Regions from separate parts of the Marinobacter sp. L-80 genome, predicted to be linked through region 3. Evidence: predicted binding sites of a transcription regulator. Region 3 holds the regulator's gene; each other region holds the start of a gene.

Region 1 (6,323 bases), on a different contig from region 3:
GGAATCGTATTCCTGCAGCAACATCCAGGTTTCACGGTCGCCGAACAGAACAATCTTGACGTCCAGGGGCACCGATTCCGGTTCAATTGAGATGGTTCCGGACAGCGTCAGTTCCCGTTCCAGTGAATTTATCTGTATGGACTTCGAACGCAGCGCACGCTTGAGGCCATCCCATACAAACGGTTGCTCCAGAACCTTGATGGCGTCCATCAACAGATAGCCGCCGTTGGCCCTGTGCAGGCTGCCCGGGCGAATCAGGGAGAAATCCGTGAACACGGTGCCCTTGTAGGTGACGTTCTCAACGTAACCGAACAGGTTGTGGTAGGTGGGGTTATCCTCCACAACCATCGGCACTTCGTTGGTTTTCTGATGCACCAGAACATTGACGAGGTAACGGCGGGGCATCTTCTTGTCGAGGGACGCATACGCAATCGCTGCCTGTTCCTCGTTGTCATCGAGGAAAATCTCGAGATTTTCAACCAGGTCCGCCCGAACCGCTTCAAAGAAGGCGACCACGTCCGGCAGATCCTTGTATTTCTCGATCAGCTCATCAATCTGATGGCCTGAGATACTCTCGAGGGTCTCCTGGTTCAGGGCTTGCTGTTTATCAGCGTATTCCTGCTCCCAGTCCGCCAGTTTGCGAAGCGCCTGCCGGAGCTTTTTCTCAAGCTTGTTGATGGCATCTTCGAACTTGTCGCGCTGCTCATCGGTCAGAGCCTGGAAAGATTCCGCAGTGTGGGGTTCGTCGCCATTCATGGCCACCAACCGATAACCGCCCGGGGTTGTCACAGTGAGGCTGACTTTTTTGCGCTTGGCCTGAGCCGCCACCTTCTCCAGCTCGTCTTCCTGCTTTTTGCCGTATTCGTTTTTCAACTGTTCCGAGCGCTCAAGAAAGCTGTCGCTGTCAAAGGTCTGGGGAATAACCTTGACCAGGCGACTCATCAGCTTTTCCATATCCTGTTTGAGCTGGGTACCCTTCCCGGCCGGGAGCTGCAACAGCTTCGGAATGCGCGGCTCCTCGAAGTTGGCCACGTAGCACCAGTCATGGCTCTGCTGATCCGTATCCACATGATGCTCGAGGTAACGCAGCATCATGGTGCGCTTACCCAGGCCATTACGGCCAACGGCATAGACGTTGTAACCGCCATGGGGCATTGCCAGAGCAAAACGCACAGCCTCCTGGGCACGGTTCTGGCCAACGATTTCAGCCAGGGGCTCCAGTTGCTTGGTGGTTTTGAACGGCAGATCTTTCAGAACACAGGCTTTGTAAAGCTGGTGCAGAGGCAGTGACTTCAAGGTTTGGTCCTGTAACGGTTAACACATTGGCCGGTCATTGTAGATTCTGCGGTCGGCTCTGTCGCGTTCAGCACGAAGATTTCTGGAGTCGCGCACAGTGCGCGGGATTTTGTTAGGCAGTTCACAATTCCGCCGCCGCTCATTTTTCAGCCAGCCTTTCCGGAACTACACTTCATGTCCCAACCACAAAAACAATGCACGCAACGGACGCCAGCGTATGACCAATGATTCCGCAGAGCGCAGAATCAAGGATCGTTACCCCGCCTCCTGCCTGAAGGTCCAGCTCCGGGAGCGTAGCTTCCTTGGTCGTGGCAAACACCCCACGCCGGTTACCTGCCTGGACCTAAACCGGTACGGAATGGCAGTGCTATGCCCCCGACCAGTAGAGCCGGGCGCCCGTCTGTTCATGGATTTTGACGGCAAGTACATCAGCGAATCGCGGGTTTGTGCCCGGGTGGTGGAATGCCAGCCCTTCCAGACCGGCTATCGCGTCAGTGTCCAGTTCAGCTATTGCCTGGACAAGAAGGGCTATTCACGAACTGTCGACAATGCCCTGTCGCGGATTGAAGGCTTCTACAACCGGTTTGCCAGCTGAGCCAGGCCTTCGCAATCAAACCAGCCCGGCGTCAAGGCTGGCCGCAACATACATCCCCAGCTCCCGACACTGATCTTCAAACTCTTCCCGGTATTCACCCCGGCAGATCAAAGGCTCCTGGACCAGCTTCCAGCGCAGCCCGGTGGTAATGCTTTCTATTGCCCGCTTGGTGCCCGTGCCGTCATGGCCGGCGCGAATGTAATAGGCAAAAGGCAGCCCCTGGGTTTGCTCGAGGCAGGGATAGTAGCTGCGATCGAAGAAGTCTTTTAAAGCACCACTCATATACCCGAGATTCTCAGTGGTGCCCAGAATAATGGCGTCGCAGGCCAGAACGTCATCGGGACCGGCGTCCAACGGTGCCAGAACGGTTACTTCAACGTTTTCGATATCTTCATGGCGGGCACCCTCATCCACAGCTTCTCGTAGGCGGAGGGTGTTCGGGGAAGGCGCATGGGCAACAATCAAAAGTTTCTTCATGCCACCCATACGTCCTCCCTACATCAAGCTTAGAGCAGCTCGCCGTTGGCTTCTGCAGGCTCTTCTTTTGCGTCTTTCTTCGGTTCAGGCTTGGGCATCAACTTGTCCCGAACCTTGGCTTCGATCTCGTTGGCAATGTCCATGTTTTCTTCCAGGAACTTGCAGGCGTTGGCCTTGCCCTGACCGATCTTGTCGCCATTGTAGGCGTACCAGGCTCCGGACTTGTCGACAAAGCCTTCCTTGACGCCCATATCCAGCACTTCCGCCATGTGGTAAATGCCCTTACCGTACATAATCTGGAACTCGGCCTGCTTGAACGGCGGCGATACTTTGTTCTTGACTACTTTCACGCGGGTCTCGTTACCGACCACTTCGTCACCATCTTTCACGGCACCAATGCGGCGGATATCAAGGCGAACGGAGGAGTAGAATTTCAGCGCGTTACCACCGGTGGTGGTTTCGGGCGAGCCAAACATAACCCCGATTTTCATACGGATCTGGTTGATGAAAATCATCAGGCAGTTAGCGTGTTTGACATTACCGGTCAGCTTGCGAAGCGCCTGGGACATCAGTCGCGCCTGCAGACCCACGTGGCTGTCGCCCATTTCACCCTCGATTTCCGCTTTCGGGGTCAGGGCCGCCACGGAGTCCACGATGATCACGTCTACCGCATTGGAACGAACCAGCATGTCGGCAATTTCCAGGGCCTGCTCACCGGTATCCGGCTGGGACACCAGAAGGTCGTCCACATTGACGCCCAGCTTTTCGGCGTAAACCGGATCGAGCGCGTGCTCGGCATCCACGAATGCACAGGTTTTGCCGGCTTTTTGTGCTTCGGCAATTACCTGGAGGGTGAGCGTCGTCTTACCGGAACTTTCCGGACCGTAGATTTCGCAAATTCGACCATATGGAAGACCGCCAATACCCAGGGCAACGTCCAGGCCAAGGGAACCGGTGGAGACCGCAGGAATGGCTTCGCGGGGCTGATCGCCCATTTTCATCACGGCGCCCTTGCCGAACTGGCGCTCAATCTGCCCAAGTGCTGCGCTCAATGCTTTCTTGCGGTTGTCTTCCATCAGTGCAAACCCTCTGTCGCCTGGGCCGCCACCCTCAGGAAAAGGCTGGCAGCGAAATAGTGAATCGGGAATCTGTACAGCTCGAACAGCCCATTCCCTGTATATTTGAACAGTATTAAAACATAACCCGCAGAGGAGACCAACCCCTCCGGATGTGAAAGCCGTCAGACTTCGTCCACAAAATTGTTAACCCCTTGAAGGGCAAAGAGAACGGCCTGCCTGCGGACCTGATCACGATCACCCTCAAAGTGTTTTACCACCGCCACGGCGGAGGCCGGGCTGCTACCCCAGGCAAACCAGACGGTGCCCACAGGCTTGTCATCGCTGCCACCGCCGGGCCCGGCAACACCACTGATAGCCACGGCAACGTCAGCATCTGTCGCCACCAGGGCACCGGCAACCATTTCCCGCACCACCGGTTCGCTGACCGCACCGTGTTCATCCAGCGATTTCCGGGTTACGCCCAGAAGCCCCTGCTTGGCCTCATTGCTGTACGTGACAAGGCCACCCAGCACGTAGGCCGAAGAACCGGCACGATCGGTCAGTACCTTCGCAACCCAGCCGCCGGTGCAACTCTCCGCCGTCGCAACGGTACGGCCGGTTGTCAGCAGTCGTTCACCAAGGCGGTTGCCTGCCTCTTCCAATTCCTGATCGCTGGCCAGCATAATGACCTCCTTCGTTTCATCACGGCGGTTATTTTCTTACAATTCACGCCTTCATCCAAAGCAAGGCTACCGGACCCGTTCATGTCAGCAGCTCAGACCAAAAGAGACCGAGCCTCAAAACACGGATAAACACGCCCCCTTTCGCCCCAACTTTGACCCAACTACCCTCCCCTATGTCCGCAGACTAGCTTCGTCCGCGAAAGACCATCAATCGGTTCGATAAAAGCGTTAGGTGTCAGTCTGGAGCGCTGGTGCGGGAATCTCAACAGGAGGAATACTAAACTCGGAACCAAAAACAGAGTAAGAGTAAAAGGCACTACTGTTGACGAGTAATTTACTGCGGAACTAACGGCTCCAGCTGACCAAGTTGCTACCAAACCTGGCCAACTGAGTGTTTACCTCAAAGATTCGCAGCGTACCTCTCCCGCCCCATAGTAGCAGGCCGCTTGAAAGATACCTGAGGAACTATTGGAGCGCATTGACTTAAGAACAATAAGCTCCGGTTGGGTTCTACCCCGGTCCCAAGGACGGTTTTAACCCGGCTCACCAAAATGCACAGCACTTGGGCTCGGCTATTTTCCACAGATGAACACTTTGGTGACATGATTGCCACCTACGTTGGCCTCCGGAATCATTGTTCCCGCAACCGCAAGTATTGATTCCCGGCTGAGCCGTTAAGGCATTTCTATAGGTTCAGGTGCTTTCACCAATGAGGGTGCGGAATGCCACGTTCAATTGTTTATCGGTTATGGGTTCGTCGTTCAGGCGCCTCAGTATTTGCTCGGCTGCAAGCCGCCCCATGGTCTCCCTGGGAGACTGAATAGTTGTCAGTCTCGGCGTCACCTGCTGGCCAAGGGGCAGGCCGTTGAACCCGGCGATGGCGATGTCCTGTGGCACGCCAAGGCCCAGCCGTTGGGCGTGTAGCAAAGCGCCAGTGGCGAGGTCGTCGTTGGCGAAATGGATGGCATCAGTTCTGGGGCATTGCTCCAGAACCATGTCGAGCGCAACCGCGCCGGCTTCCAGGCTGCCGAGTCTGTCCAGCTCAATTATCGGCGCTTCCAGCCCCGCTTGCGCGAGAATTTCTTTGTGTCCCTCATACCGCATGTTAGCCCGGTAATCCCTGTCCATACAGGCGCCCACATAGATGATGGAGCGATAGTGCCTGTCTAACAGGTGCCTGGCCATACAAGCGCCCGCTTCCCGGTGGTCCAGCCCCACGTTCAAGTCCAACCCTTTACCCAATTCCATCATTTCCACGATCGGCTTGTTCCAGGTTTCCAGAAGGCCTTGGCAGGCTTTGCTGTGGCGCAAGCCGGCAATCACCAGTCCGGAACAGGACCATCCCAGAAAGGTTCGTACCAGTTGGTGCTCCCTCTGAAGATCGTAATCGGTATTGCCGAGCAGTATCTGGTAGCCCTTGGCTTCGAAAGCTTCCTGAAGCCCCTTGATCACTTCAATGAAAACTGCGTTGGCGAGCGAAGGAACGATAACGGCAATAAATCGCGAACTGGCCGAGGCCAGGCTGCCGGCGATCAGGTTGGGTACGTAGCCCAGTTGCTCCACGGCTTCGGTGACCCGTCGGCGGGTTTCCTTGTTCACGCGGTCTGGCGTGTTCAGGGCCCGGGATACCGTGATGGGGGAAACCCCGGCCGCTTCCGCGACCTGTTTCAGCGTTGGTTTATCAGAACCTCTCCGCTTGCGGGGTTCCGGGGAAGAGGCTTCCATGTTAGACATTGGTCGTAGTCCTCGCGACGGTAACTTGCTGATCGCAATCTTATCAACTAAAACGATGGTAGCGCTAACATGGTAGCGCTACCATCAAACAATCAAAACAAGAATCAGGAGGCCAGCAAGTGACAAGCTTATCCGGAACAAAGCCCCGCGTCGGTGTGGTAGGTCTGGGCGCCATGGGAATGGGAACAGCTACGGCCCTGCTTGAGTGTGGGTTTGAGGTTACCGGGTGTGATGTCAGCGAAAAGGCCCGGGCGGGCTTTGAGCACGCTGGTGGTCGCACTGTGAGTGCGCTCGCTGAACTGGCTGCCAAAAGCGATGTTGTGTTGTTGGTGGTAGTGAATGCGGCCCAGGTCGAACAGGTGCTTTTTGGTGAATCCGGGCTTCTTGCCGGCTTAAAGCCGGGCAGCCTGGTGATTCAGTGCGCAACAGTGGCGCCGGCGATTGCCCGTGATCTTGCTGAACGGCTCGGCCAGGCGGGTA
Region 2 (6,323 bases), on a different contig from region 3:
GGTAGTGCCGATCACGAGCATCTTGCCGTTGGCCTTGCAGAACTCGGCGTTTTCCAGAGTCAGGTCCGGGAAGGTGAAGTCGATAAGCACATCGAAATCATCCTTCACATCGGCCAGGCTGCCGGCCATTTTGACGCCGGTTTTGCCGATCCCGGTCATTTCGCCGGCATCGGCGCCGATCAGGCTACTGCCGGGCTCGACCACGGCGGCACCCAGCTCGAGACCCTCGGCGCCGTCAACGGCTTCAATCAGGACTTTTCCCATGCGCCCGGCGGCGCCGATGATTGCTACCCTCATGCTCGCGTTCCTTCTTGTCGCGCCGATCAGAATTTCATTTCGTCGAAGAAGCTTTTCACGCCTTCAAACCAGGAGGTCTTCTTCGGGCCGTGCTCTGTGCCGTTACTGGCGTCCAGAGTTTTCTGGAACTCTTCCAGCAGCTCTCTCTGGCGCTTGGTCAGATTCACCGGCGTTTCCACGATCACACGGCACAGCAAGTCACCAGCAGGACCACCACGAACCGGGCTGACACCCTTGTTACGAAGGCGGAACAGCTTGCCGGTCTGGGTCTCCGGTGGAATCTTCAGTTTCACCCGGCCATCCAGTGTCGGCACCTCGAGCTCTCCACCCAGAGAGGCATCAACGATGCTGATGGGAACTTCGCAATAGAGGTTGCGGCCATCGCGGGTAAAGATGGAATGTTCCCGCACGGCTATCTGCACATACAGATCTCCGGGAGGACCACCATCGACGCCCATCTCGCCTTCACCGGAAAGGCGAATGCGGTCGCCGGTGTCAACGCCGGGCGGCACCTTGACCGACAGTGTTTTCTCTTCCTGAACCCTGCCCTGACCGTGACAGGCCTTACAGGGGTTCTTGATGATCTGGCCGGAGCCCCGACAGGTCGGACAGGCCTGCTGTACGGTAAAGAAGCCCTGCTGCATGCGCACCTGCCCCATACCCTTACAGGTACTGCAGGTTTCCGGGCGGGAGCCTTTCTCGGCGCCGCTGCCGTCGCATACTTCACATTCGCGATGCCCCGGGATCTTGATCTGGACCGTCTTGCCTTTCACGGCCTCTTCCAGATCCAGCTCCAGGGTGTAGCGCAGGTCCGCACCCCGGGTGTTGCGGCCACGACCGCCGCCACCAAAGATGTCGCCGAATACATCGCCGAAGATATCCGAGAAGCTGGCACCGCCGCCTCCGAATCCGCCGCCTCCGGCCTGGCCGTCAACGCCCGCGTGGCCGAACTGGTCGTAGGCAGCCCGCTTGGACGGCTCTGCCAGTACTTCGTAGGCTTCGCTGGCCTCCTTGAACTTGTTCTCGGCTTCGGTGTCGTCCGGGTTACGGTCGGGGTGGTACTTCATGGCGAGCTTTCGGTAGGCTCGCTTGATTTCCTTCTCGTCCGCGTCCCGGGAAATCCCGAGAATCTCGTAATAATCGCGCTTGGCCATGCTTTTAAAACCCTGTTTTTAAACGCGGAAAACGCGGGGATCTCCCCGCGTTTTCCAACTACCTGATGTACGTCAGATTTATCGCTTGTCGTCGTCTTTGACTTCTTCGAACTCAGCGTCGACAGCATCGTCAGACTTCTGGCCCTGGGCTTCTTCCTGCCCACCGGCTTGCTGGGTCTGATCCGCCTGATCTGCATACATCTTCTGGGCCAGCTCGGAAGAGACCTCGGTCAGCTTCTGAGTCTTGGCTTCGATGTCTTCCTTGTCGGAACCTTCCAGAGCGGTTTCGAGCTCCTTGATGGACGCTTCGATGGACTCTTTCTCGCTGTCGCTGACCTTGTCACCGGCTTCGTTCAATGTCTTGCGAACGGCGTGAACCATCGCGTCGCCCTGGTTGCGAACCTGGACAAGCTCTTCGAACTTGCGATCTTCCTCGGCGTTGGCCTCGGCGTCCTGCACCATCTTCTCGATTTCGTCATCGTTCAGACCGGAAGAGGCCTTGATCACGATTGACTGCTCTTTACCGGTCGCCTTGTCTTTGGCGGACACGTTCAGGATACCGTTGGCGTCGATATCGAAGGTAACTTCAATCTGCGGCACACCACGCGCTGCCGGCGGAATATCAGCCAGATCGAAACGGCCCAGCGATTTGTTCTGGGCAGCCTGCTTACGCTCACCCTGAACCACGTGAATGGTTACCGCGGTCTGGTTGTCGTCCGCTGTGGAGAACGTCTGCGACTTCTTGGTCGGAATCGTGGTGTTCTTGTCGATCAGCGGAGTTGCCACACCGCCCATGGTTTCAATACCCAGGGTCAGCGGGGTTACGTCCAGCAGCAGAACGTCCTTCACATCACCGGAGAGAACGGCCGCCTGGATGGCAGCACCCATCGCCACAGCTTCGTCCGGGTTAACGTCCTTGCGAGCTTCTTTGCCGAAGAACTCTTTCACTTTTTCCTGCACCAGCGGCATGCGGGTCTGACCGCCGACCAGGATAACCTCGTCGACTTCGCCTGCCTTCATGCCTGCGTCCTGCAGCGCTACTTTACACGGCTCGAGGCTGCGCTGAACCAGGTCTTCTACCAGAGATTCCAGCTTGGCACGGGTCAGTTTCACGTTCATGTGCTTGGGACCAGACGCGTCTGCGGTGATGTACGGCAGGTTAACGTCGGTCTGCTGGCTGCTGGAAAGCTCGATCTTGGCTTTCTCGCCCGCTTCTTTCAGACGCTGCATCGCCAGGGAATCGCCGCGCAGGTCGATACCGCTGTCTTTCTTGAACTGGTCTGCCAGGTACTCGATGATCTTGAGGTCGAAGTCTTCACCACCGAGGAAGGTGTCACCGTTGGTGGCCAGAACCTCGAACTGGTGCTCACCGTCAACATCGGCAATTTCGATGATGGACAGGTCAAAGGTACCACCCCCCAGGTCATATACCGCCACGGTACGATCGCCGCTCTTCTTGTCCAGGCCATAAGCCAGGGCTGCTGCGGTCGGCTCGTTGATGATGCGCTTCACTTCCAGCCCGGCGATCTTGCCTGCGTCCTTGGTGGCCTGACGCTGGCTGTCGTTGAAGTAGGCCGGAACAGTGATGACGGCTTCGGTCACTTTTTCGCCCAGGTAGTCTTCTGCAGTCTTCTTCATCTTCTTGAGAACTTCTGCAGACACCTGCGGCGGCGCCATTTTCTCGCCCTTCACTTCAACCCAGGCATCACCGTTGTCTGCCTTGGCAATCTTGTAGGGCACCATCTTGATGTCTTTCTGGACTACATCGTCTTCAAAACGACGACCGATCAGACGCTTGATGGCGTACAGGGTGTTGTTCGGGTTGGTAACCGCCTGGCGCTTGGCTGACTGGCCAACCAGGGTCTCACCATCGTCGGTGTAGGCGATGATGGACGGGGTGGTGCGATCACCCTCGGCGTTCTCGATTACCTTCACCTTGTCGCCATCCATGATGGCTACACAAGAGTTGGTCGTTCCCAGGTCGATACCGATAATCTTGCTCATTGAGTCACTCCAATTCTTCTGAATGCTTTCCAGGAGGCCATTTGCCTCCGCTTTCGCTATTTACTGGCTATATTGGCGCTTTAATCGGCTTTTCAAGCCTGCTCATCAATTTTTGGTGCATCTTCCGCTTTCGCGACCACCACCATGGCCGGCCGCACAACACGACCATTCAGCAGATACCCTTTCTGCACCACGGCTACCACGCTGTTCGGCTCGGCATCCGGCGCAGGCACCATGGACATGGCCTCGTGATGCTGGGGATCGAAGGGTGCGCCCACCGGGTTGATCTGCTCAACGTTGAATTTCTTCAGGCTGGACATGAAAAGACTCAGGGTCATTTCCACGCCTTCGCGAATTGAGGCAACCAGTTCGCCGGACTCATCGTGACCCTCGGTGCTCTCGACCGCCTTCTCAAGGCTGTCAGCTACCGGCAACAGCTCCTTGACGAACTTTTCCAGGGCAAACTTGTGCGCCTTCTCAACGTCGATCTCGGCCCGACGGCGCACGTTCTGCATTTCCGCCTGGGAGCGCAGCATCTGCTCCTGGAATTCCTGAACCTGAGCCTGGAGCGCTTCCACTTCGGAGGTTTCGTTGTCGCCGGCTTCGCCTTCAGCGGCCTGGGCCTCCTCTTTCGCAGCCTCGAGGGCTTCGTTCAGTTCCTCGTGCTCGTTGCGGTTCTCGTCAGTGCTCATGGCTACTCCTGCTTCATCTAAAGCGGCCCGCTGTCAGTGGCCGGTTAAACATGGGCTCCGGCCGCCTCGAGCCGGAAAATGTCGTTGCGAACGGATATGGGGCCCGCTCTCCAGGTTTCAACCACCAAAGCCTGCAATCCTGAAGAAAATACCTGCCTCAGGTTTGCAAACCACAAAAACCCTGTATATATTCACAGTCACTGTATACATCCACAGTGTTTTGCCGGTTTCAGGAACAACGCGGAGGTTATCTGCATGCTGACTCAACTTACGGTTTCCAATTACGCCATCGCTGAACGAGTGGAACTCCAGTTCAGCAAAGGCATGACCGCATTGACCGGCGAGACCGGCGCCGGAAAATCCATCGTTCTGGACGCCCTCGGCCTGGCCATGGGTGGCAGAGCCGATGCCGGCGCCGTCCGGCATGGTGCCAAACGCGCCGACATCACAGCGACCTTCGACGTATCCGGAATTCCTGAGGCAACCGAATGGTTGGCAGAACACGAGCTGGATGACGACAACGATTGCATCCTGCGCCGGGTCATCAGCAAGGATGGCCGCTCCCGCGCCTACATCAATGGCCAACCCTGCCCCCTGAACCACCTCAAGGAACTGGGCGGTGTGTTAATGGATATTCACAGCCAGCATCAGCACCAATCTCTTTTGCGCAAGGAAACCCACCGCAAGCTGGTGGACGAGTTCGCCGGCGTTGAGACCCTGGCCGCTGAAACACGGGAAGCCTGGAAATCCTGGAACCAGATCCGCCAGCGGCTGACCGAACGCCAGCAGAATGCCGATGAAGCAGAGGCCAAACTCCAGCTTTTGCGATATCAAGTGGAAGAACTGGATCGTCTTGCACTGGAAGCGGGCGAGCAGGAAAACCTGGAACAGGAACAGGCGCAGCTCAGCCAGGCGGATACGGTTCTGCACAACAGCCATCAGGCCGCCCTGCTTTGCACCGAAGATGAAACCAGCGCAGTGGATCTGGTGCGCCAGGCGTTACAGCAGCTGGAGCAGCTTCCGGTGGACGTTCCTGCACTGGCGGACACGATCCAGATGCTGAACGAAGCCCAGATCCAGATCAGTGAGGCCGGCGACAACCTTCGCCATTTCGTCGAGGACTACGAGGCCGACCCAGCTCGACTGGCGGAAGTGGAAGAACGGCTGAGCGCCATCTACCAGATGGCCCGCAAACACCGGATCACACCGGAAGAATTACCGGAACTGCATCAGCGCCTGAGTGCCGAGCTGGCCGAGCTGGACGGTGGCGAGGGCAGCCTGGAGCAGCTGGCCGCAGAGCTGGACAGCCAGCGCGGACGCTTCGATGAGCTGGCCGCGGAGCTGTCAGAGGCCCGTGCCAGGGCCGCCGCCGAACTGGATCAGCGGGTCGCAGCGGAGCTCACCCAGTTAAGCATGCCCAACATGCAGTTCATTACACACCTGAACCGCAGCAACGGTGGGGAGCCAGCGCCCCACGGACTGGAAGAGATTGAATTCCTGGTCAGCGCCAACCCGGGGCAACCTGCGCGGCCACTGGCCAAAGTAGCCTCCGGCGGCGAACTGTCGCGAATCAGCCTTGCCATCCAGGTGGTGGTTGCCCAGACATCAACCACACCCACACTGGTCTTCGATGAAGTGGATGTCGGCATTGGCGGCGGCACGGCCGAGGTGGTTGGCCGACTGTTACGGACTCTTGGCGGCAACGGACAGGTGCTCTGCGTCACCCACCTGCCGCAAGTGGCGGCCCAGTGTCATCAGCACCTGTTTGTCAGCAAGTTTACCGAGCAGGATGCCACCTTCTCGAAAATCGAGACGCTGGACGATCAGGGCAGAATCAGTGAAGTGGCGAGAATGCTGGGAGGCGTGGACATGACCGAACATACGATCGCTCATGCCAGGGAAATGTTTTCAAAGGGGCAGGCAACCCATCACTGAGCCGCGAGCAACTATCCACTACCCCTCTCGATCCTGAGAGCTGTTGGGGCGGGCCATAAACCCGCCCCTTTTTTCGTTCCTTGAGCCAACGGCCCGAGCCAGGCTCAGGACTTGATCGGCTTTACGTACAGAATCAGGCTGTGATCGACGATTTCGTAACCGTGCTCTTCGGCAATCTTCTTTTGTCGCTCTTCAATGACCTCGTCGACAAACTCGACTACCTCACCCGTCTGGGTGCACA
Region 3 (6,323 bases):
GATGCCGGGTATTGACCCTCAGCGGTGTCACGTTCTGGCACAGGGACCCGCCGTGGAAAACGTTGATGAACTGGGCGCCGCGGCAAATCCCGAGCACGGGAATGCCAATGGCTTCAGCCTGCTCAAGCAGTGACTGATCGGTTTTATCCCGCTTGCGGTCATAGTTGGCGGTAACCTGTGGCTCCTGCCCATAACGTTCAGGATGGACGTGGGTGCCGCCTGACAGCACCAGGCCATCAAGCATCGGTACGGCAACCCGTGAACCGGGGCGAATATAGTGGGTCCGGGCACCGTGGAGGCGCAGACCCAGGCTGATCAGGCGATGGGCAAGGCTTTTTCGAGCGGGACCACTGATGCCGATCGTCAGGCCCGGAACCTCAAGTTCCTGTTCTTTGGACTCTTCAGACATACCCGTTTTTGGCCAGCCAGTCGTCAGTGGTTTCCCGCCAGCTGTGGGTCAGGTTGTGAAGATTCAGTTTGCGCCGCTCCCGGAACAGTTGCCGCATGTCGGCCAGGTCGTCGGGATTGTTGGCCAGTTGCTCCAGAACGACCCAGTCGTTCCAAACGGTTGAGAAATGCCAGCCGGGATTGTCGATGTCGCAATCCGGCAACCGGTAATGCAGGGTTGGCCTGCTTTTTATCCTGGGATCCTGAACATGGCGTTCCAGCCGTTCCTTGTCCAGGTGGGCAAACAGTGGAAGCAGGTCAAGCGCGCGATTGCGGGTAGGATTGAACTCCAGGTAATCCTCCATGAGCTCCCCGAGGTTTGGATGATAGTTATCCTCCATCAGGAGCTCTGTGTAGCGGCCGTGCCAGGGTTCGATGTAGGTGGTGAATTTGCGGCTGACGTCCAGTTGATGCCGGTACTTGAGCCATTCATACAGGGCCGCGAACGCTTGGAAATAACGAACCAGGGTCTCCGGGCTGAGGTCGGGCAACTCGGGATTAAGCTGCAGGCCAAACGCAAAATAGATGGCGTCCCGGCTACCCAGTGCCCCGGCGTTCCTGAGTTTGTCGACGAGCGTTTCAATCACCTCGACGCTGGAAAACTTCAGGGGTGGGCTTATGATCTCAAGGGGTACCACGCGTTCGGCCGCGGCGTCGATCACATCCATCGCCTGTCCACCGAGTTCACGAATGGACTCGGGGAGGCGCTCATCCGCCAGATCAAGATCCTTGATCGGATCGGAATCAAGCTCAACCGTGAAGTCGCCAAGAGCTGTCTGCAAGGTTGTCACATAGCGTGACTTGAGCTCAGGTGTGCCCTCCAGCATCTTCGCCGCCAATGTAACCAGCTCATCGTAGCCCAGACCAGACAGTTCGATCTCGACGCCAACCCGGCGTTCCTTCCCTTCGTTCGTCTCTAGGATTTCAGGCATCCTGCAGGCACTGACTTGAGTCATGGTGCTCCCTGGTTCGTGAGGAATATTGCCCTAACCATATCACACCGCTGTTGATCCTCATTATTAAGCGGATGCAAGAAAATCAGGGAGCCGACTTTACACTGGATAAAACACTGTATATAGTCAGTTTACTGTATAAAAAAACAGGGCCACCGGAGCCACTCTTACGAGAGGCTGATGTTTGCAGCGGCCCGATCCCGATATAGCGGAGTAGCTTGATGAAGCTGACAGCAAGGCAGTCCCAGGTACTGGATATTATTCGCCGATACGTCGACGAGACCGGCTATCCGCCAACCCGTGCTGAAATCGCAGCAGAACTGGGCTTCCGTTCGGCCAACGCCGCGGAAGAACATCTCCGGGCATTGGCAAGGAAAGGTGCCATCGAGATGGTGCCGGGAGCGAGCCGCGGCATCCGTCTGCCTGAGGCGGAAGAGGATCTGGGCCTCCCGGTCATTGGTCAGGTCGCTGCCGGTAGTCCGATCCTTGCTCAGGAGCACATCGAGGACCACTGCACACTGCAGCCAGAATTCTTTTCGCCGTCTGCAGATTATCTTCTGCGGGTCCGGGGCATGAGCATGAAAGACATCGGTATTCTCGATGGCGACCTGCTGGCAGTTCACAGTACCCAGGATGTTCACAACGGCCAGGTGGTTGTTGCCCGGGTTGGCGATGAGGTCACGGTAAAGCGTTTCCGCAAGGAAGGCTCGAAAGTCTACCTGATTGCCGAAAACGAAGAATTCGCACCGATCGAAGTGGACCTGACCGAACAGGAGCTGTTCATCGAGGGTCTGGGTGTTGGTGTTATCCGCCGCTCTGACCTGCACTGAGCGGTTCGGATAGCCTCAGATAGTTTGAATAACGGGTGAATTATGGAACAAATGAGCTTTAATCAGAATCTGGCCTACAACCCCAATGCTCTGTCCTGTTCAGTGTCGGCAACCGCCGCCCGCGAGCGACGTTCCGTCATTCGCGCCCGACGCGCTCCGGAAACCACCGAACCCAAAGTCTGTGGCAATGTGACTGAGATCATTCTGCCGGAAGGCCAGGTAGAAAATTTCCAGCTGCTGTTGCCAATGCTGACCCAGCTTAATCAGGAGAAGCGCTGGCTGGCCTGGATCGACCCGCCCCAGGCGCTGGTCAGCAAGTGGCAAAAAATGCACGGGATTGTCGCCGGCGAGTTGCTGGTGCTGCGTTCAACACCGGACTATCCTGCCCAGGATCTGGCAGAGCGAGCCCTCAGTGCCGGCACCTGTCACGCGGTGGTCATGTGGACCCGTAAACTGGGACGAACTGCCTTCGAATCCCTGCAAAGAGCCTCGGCCGAGGGCAATAGCCACGGCGTCGTTCTCAGGCAGCGTTAACCGATCAATGCAGAGTGTAGGAGGGCTGGGCGTCTGAGGCGTCCAGTTCGTCATCTTCCCAGTCGATATCGTGGGCAACATTGCCTACAGCCTCAATGCCAGCTGCAATCATGGCTTTGGCAACCGACATATCCCGATCTTCCATCATTTCCCGGGCTTCTTCCGAAAAAGAGATTTTTACCAGTGGCGCACTGTCATCATCAATGCGGCGCAGGGCGTAATCGCCATTGGTCAATTGCACGATTTCAAAAAACGATGGTGACATTCAATAAACCTTCAAGTTAATACGATTTGAATAGCCGGAGCTGGGAGTGGCTTACCACTCGCTGTGCTGCTCTTCCAGATCGTCGGCAAAATGTTTGACGGCGGTCAGCGTTTTCATCAAAGCAGCCGACGATCGATCCGGGCCGGAATCGGCCGATACCGCAATAATGTTTTCCTCGCTCACGGTTTTTTTGGTCGCCGGAGGTCTGCTTTGAGCGCGCTCGAGTTGCTCAAGATGGTTCCACCAACTCCCGGATCGCTGTTCCAGCTCCTTCAGGCGGCCAACTTCACTCGGTTCTGGCCCGATAAGAGCGACCAGCTCATCAAGGGTTGAAGGTTCCTCTGATTTTCTCTGGTATAGCCTCGCAACCATGACCAGCAACAGTTTTCGAGACCGCAGAAGCAGCTCGATCGCCCCCTGAATAGCGGCTTCCCGGCGCAGCGCCTGTTCCGCCTCGTTGGGACGTTGTTCCTGAGCTTCGTCTGTGGGCCGGTCGAGTGGCTGAAGCAGCGTGCGGGCGAGAAAGAGCTTTTGAGAAACCAGTGAGTGCCATTGCGAGGCCATGGAATACCTTCAATCCCCCAGCGCGGGTGTAACCCCGAAAAATTAATTCGTCACTATATCATTTTCGCTATCAAATTTCTTCCATTCTCTGTGCGGTGAGGTTTCACAATAAAACACAAACATTCACTTGAAACGACCGTTTGAATTTGGCAAAAAGGCGCCCGACTGTGCGAGTTCTGCTCGTGGCGGCTACCCAACAGCATGAATTTCTGGAGGTGTAAGGGATGCGAAGCCAACTCGTTGCAGGTGTCGCACTGGTTTTTCTCGGGTTTTCCGGACAGGCCCTGTCCAAGGTCACGGCCGCCGAGGCCGAGCGGCTGGGTGGTGAACTGACCCCGGTCGGAGCCGAAAAGGCGGGCAACCGCTCAGGCAGCATACCCGAATGGACCGGAGGTTTGGCCACGCCGCCGGACGGCTGGCGTGAGGGGCAAGTGGAAATTAACCCGTTTCCCGAAGATGAGGCTCTTTTCGTTATTACCTCCAACAATCTGGAGCTATACAGGGACAAGCTTTCAGACGGCCACATTGCCATGCTGGAGAAGTATGGGCCCGACTTCTTCATGCCGGTTTACCAGACCCGACGGACTGCCGCGTTTCCCGAGCACGTCTACGACAAATTTCGTGAGAACGCGCTGACAGCGCAGTTGCTGGACAACGGTAACGGCGTTCGCGACACCATCATGACCAGTCCCTTCCCGATTCCAAAAAATGGTCTGGAGGTTATCTGGAACCATATCCTGCGCTATCGGGGCGAAGAAATTTCCCTGCGTAGTGCCTCTGCAACGCCCCAGAGGGATGGCTCCTACAACCCGGTGGTCAATGATTACGACTACTTCTTCGCATACAGCCAGAGGGGTGCGGAGCTGGCGGAAATCGATAACAAGATTTTTTACCTGAAGACGGACACTGTCTCGCCGTCGTCACTGGCCGGCACCATCACGCTCGTGCATGAAACGCTTGACCAGGTGCGGTCGCCGCGTCTTGCGTGGCGGTATGATTCCGGTTCCCGTCGTCTTCGCCGGTCGCCCAACCTGGCCTACGAAACCGACCTGCCGAATTCATCCTCGCTGCGGTCCGTCGACCAGAAAGACATGTACAACGGTGCGCCTAACCAATACGACTGGGAGCTGAAAGGTAAGCGCGAGCTGTTCGTGCCCTACAATGCCTACAAGCTTCACGGGCCGGAAATAGAAGCCGACGACGTGATTCGTCCGGGCCATATCAATCAGGAGCTTACCCGCTATGAACTGCATCGGGTTTGGGTCGTCGAAGCGAAACGCCGTACCGGTATCAGTCACATTTACGATCGCCGCGTGTTTTACGTGGATGAAGACAGCTGGCAGATCCTCGCGTCCGAGGAATACGATGCAGAGGGGAATCTGTGGCGTGTGTCCGAAGCTCACAACATCAGCTATTACAGTGAGCCGGTATTCTGGACTACCATGGAAATGACGTACGACCTCAAGGCGGAGCGTTATTACATTGATGGGCTGGATAATGGATTCCCGGCGTACGATTTCGCCCCGGGGTTCCGTGGCAACGAATTTACTGCCTCCGCCGCCCGTCGTGCCGCTCGCCGCTGATTTCCAAGGAGACTGACATGGCAGACCCGCAAGCCCATCTGGACCACCTGGATCGACTGATGGCGGATCTCGGTCGCGCCTTGGCCGAAAAGGACTGGGACGCGATGGCGGGGCTGAACGAGCAGGTGAAGCCGGCAGTCGAGCCGCTGATGGCTGCCCTGGAAGCGGGAGAGGTTGATGCGGAGCCGGTGAGGCTCCGCTTGCAGGAACTACAGCAGTTTATTGACGCCGCCGATGAATCGGCCCGAATGGCCCGCAAGGAGGCGGAGGATGGCCTGAAGGGTGTAAACAGGAACCGGAGTGCGGCGAAGGCCTACCAGAACGTTTCTTCAAACCGACCAAAATAGCGTCATAAAATTGACTCTGGGGTTCTTACAGTCTTAAATACCGCACAAATCCCCCAAGAGATTCGGTTGAATGTCTAAAAATAACAAAGTGCTGGTGCTGAGCGAGGATGATTCAAGATTGCGGGACATAGTCACCATTCTTGAGTTCATTGGCGAGGAGCAGGTCCTTGCCGGCGATGAAGCCAGGGCACTTTTGAGCAGTGGTGATGAGGAAAGCCTTTCAGATATCGCGGTCGCGGTGGTGAATGGCGAGGATGCAGGAGCCACCGAGGCGATCACCGCTGTGTGTGATGCCGTTCAGGGCGTACCGTTTCTGGTTGTTGGTCACCCTGAGCTCAAGGGGCTGTCCGACGAGACCAGCGGTCGCATCATTGCTCGCATGGAATGGCCGCTCAATTACACCAAGTTCGTCGATTCGCTCTACCGGGCCCAGATCTATCGGGATCAGTTCACCCGCTCCCGGGAGCGTGGCCAGCAGCGCGGTTTGCAGCTCTTCCGGAGCCTTGTGGGAACCAGCCGAAAAGTCCAGCAGGTACGCCAGCTGATGGAGCAGGTGGCGGATAAGGACGTCAGCGTTCTCATTACCGGTGAGTCCGGTACCGGCAAGGAGGTGGTCGCCCGCAACCTGCATTACCATTCTTCCCGTCGTGATAAACCATTTGTTCCGGTCAACTGTGGCGCCATTCCGGCGGAGCTGCTGGAAAGCGAGCTGTTCGGCCATGAAAAAGGGGCCTTTACCGGAGCCATCACGGCCCGGGTAGGGCGCTTCGAGATGGCCGAGGGGGGCACTCTGTTTCTCG

The links. Region 3 encodes LexA, which represses DNA repair genes until DNA is damaged. Its sites were predicted from a motif close to CTGTNTNNNNANACAG; they were not measured.
Region 1: a site for LexA is predicted at 3,542-3,557, ahead of recA (recombinase RecA). Genes of this name have one in related genera too.
Region 2: a site for LexA is predicted at 4,329-4,344, ahead of recN (DNA repair protein RecN). Genes of this name have one in related genera too.

The regions. Positions count from the first base shown of each region.
Region 1 is NZ_JBSXOI010000061.1:142,383-148,705, forward strand. Features, by position in the region: gene AC13E3_RS09385 (ATP-binding protein) at 1-1,296, opposite strand, end outside; gene AC13E3_RS09390 (PilZ domain-containing protein) at 1,514-1,891, shown strand; gene AC13E3_RS09395 (flavodoxin family protein) at 1,907-2,377, opposite strand; gene recA (recombinase RecA) at 2,398-3,444, opposite strand; gene pncC (nicotinamide-nucleotide amidase) at 3,609-4,109, opposite strand; gene AC13E3_RS09410 (LacI family DNA-binding transcriptional regulator) at 4,803-5,843, opposite strand; gene ltnD (L-threonate dehydrogenase) at 5,963-6,323, shown strand, end outside.
Region 2 is NZ_JBSXOI010000055.1:8,262-14,584, reverse strand. Features, by position in the region: gene dapB (4-hydroxy-tetrahydrodipicolinate reductase) at 1-297, opposite strand, end outside; gene dnaJ (molecular chaperone DnaJ) at 324-1,451, opposite strand; gene dnaK (molecular chaperone DnaK) at 1,530-3,455, opposite strand; gene grpE (nucleotide exchange factor GrpE) at 3,548-4,147, opposite strand; gene recN (DNA repair protein RecN) at 4,403-6,082, shown strand; gene fur (ferric iron uptake transcriptional regulator) at 6,187-6,323, opposite strand, start outside.
Region 3 is NZ_JBSXOI010000077.1:363,640-369,962, reverse strand. Features, by position in the region: gene AC13E3_RS21275 (gamma-glutamyl-gamma-aminobutyrate hydrolase family protein) at 1-409, opposite strand, end outside; gene AC13E3_RS21270 (amidoligase family protein) at 402-1,403, opposite strand; gene lexA (transcriptional repressor LexA) at 1,619-2,230, shown strand; gene AC13E3_RS21260 (cell division inhibitor SulA) at 2,273-2,764, shown strand; gene AC13E3_RS21255 (hypothetical protein) at 2,769-3,029, opposite strand; gene AC13E3_RS21250 (DUF6586 family protein) at 3,081-3,593, opposite strand; gene AC13E3_RS21245 (DUF1329 domain-containing protein) at 3,818-5,176, shown strand; gene AC13E3_RS21240 (SOS cell division inhibitor) at 5,194-5,523, shown strand; gene AC13E3_RS21235 (sigma-54 dependent transcriptional regulator) at 5,594-6,323, shown strand, end outside.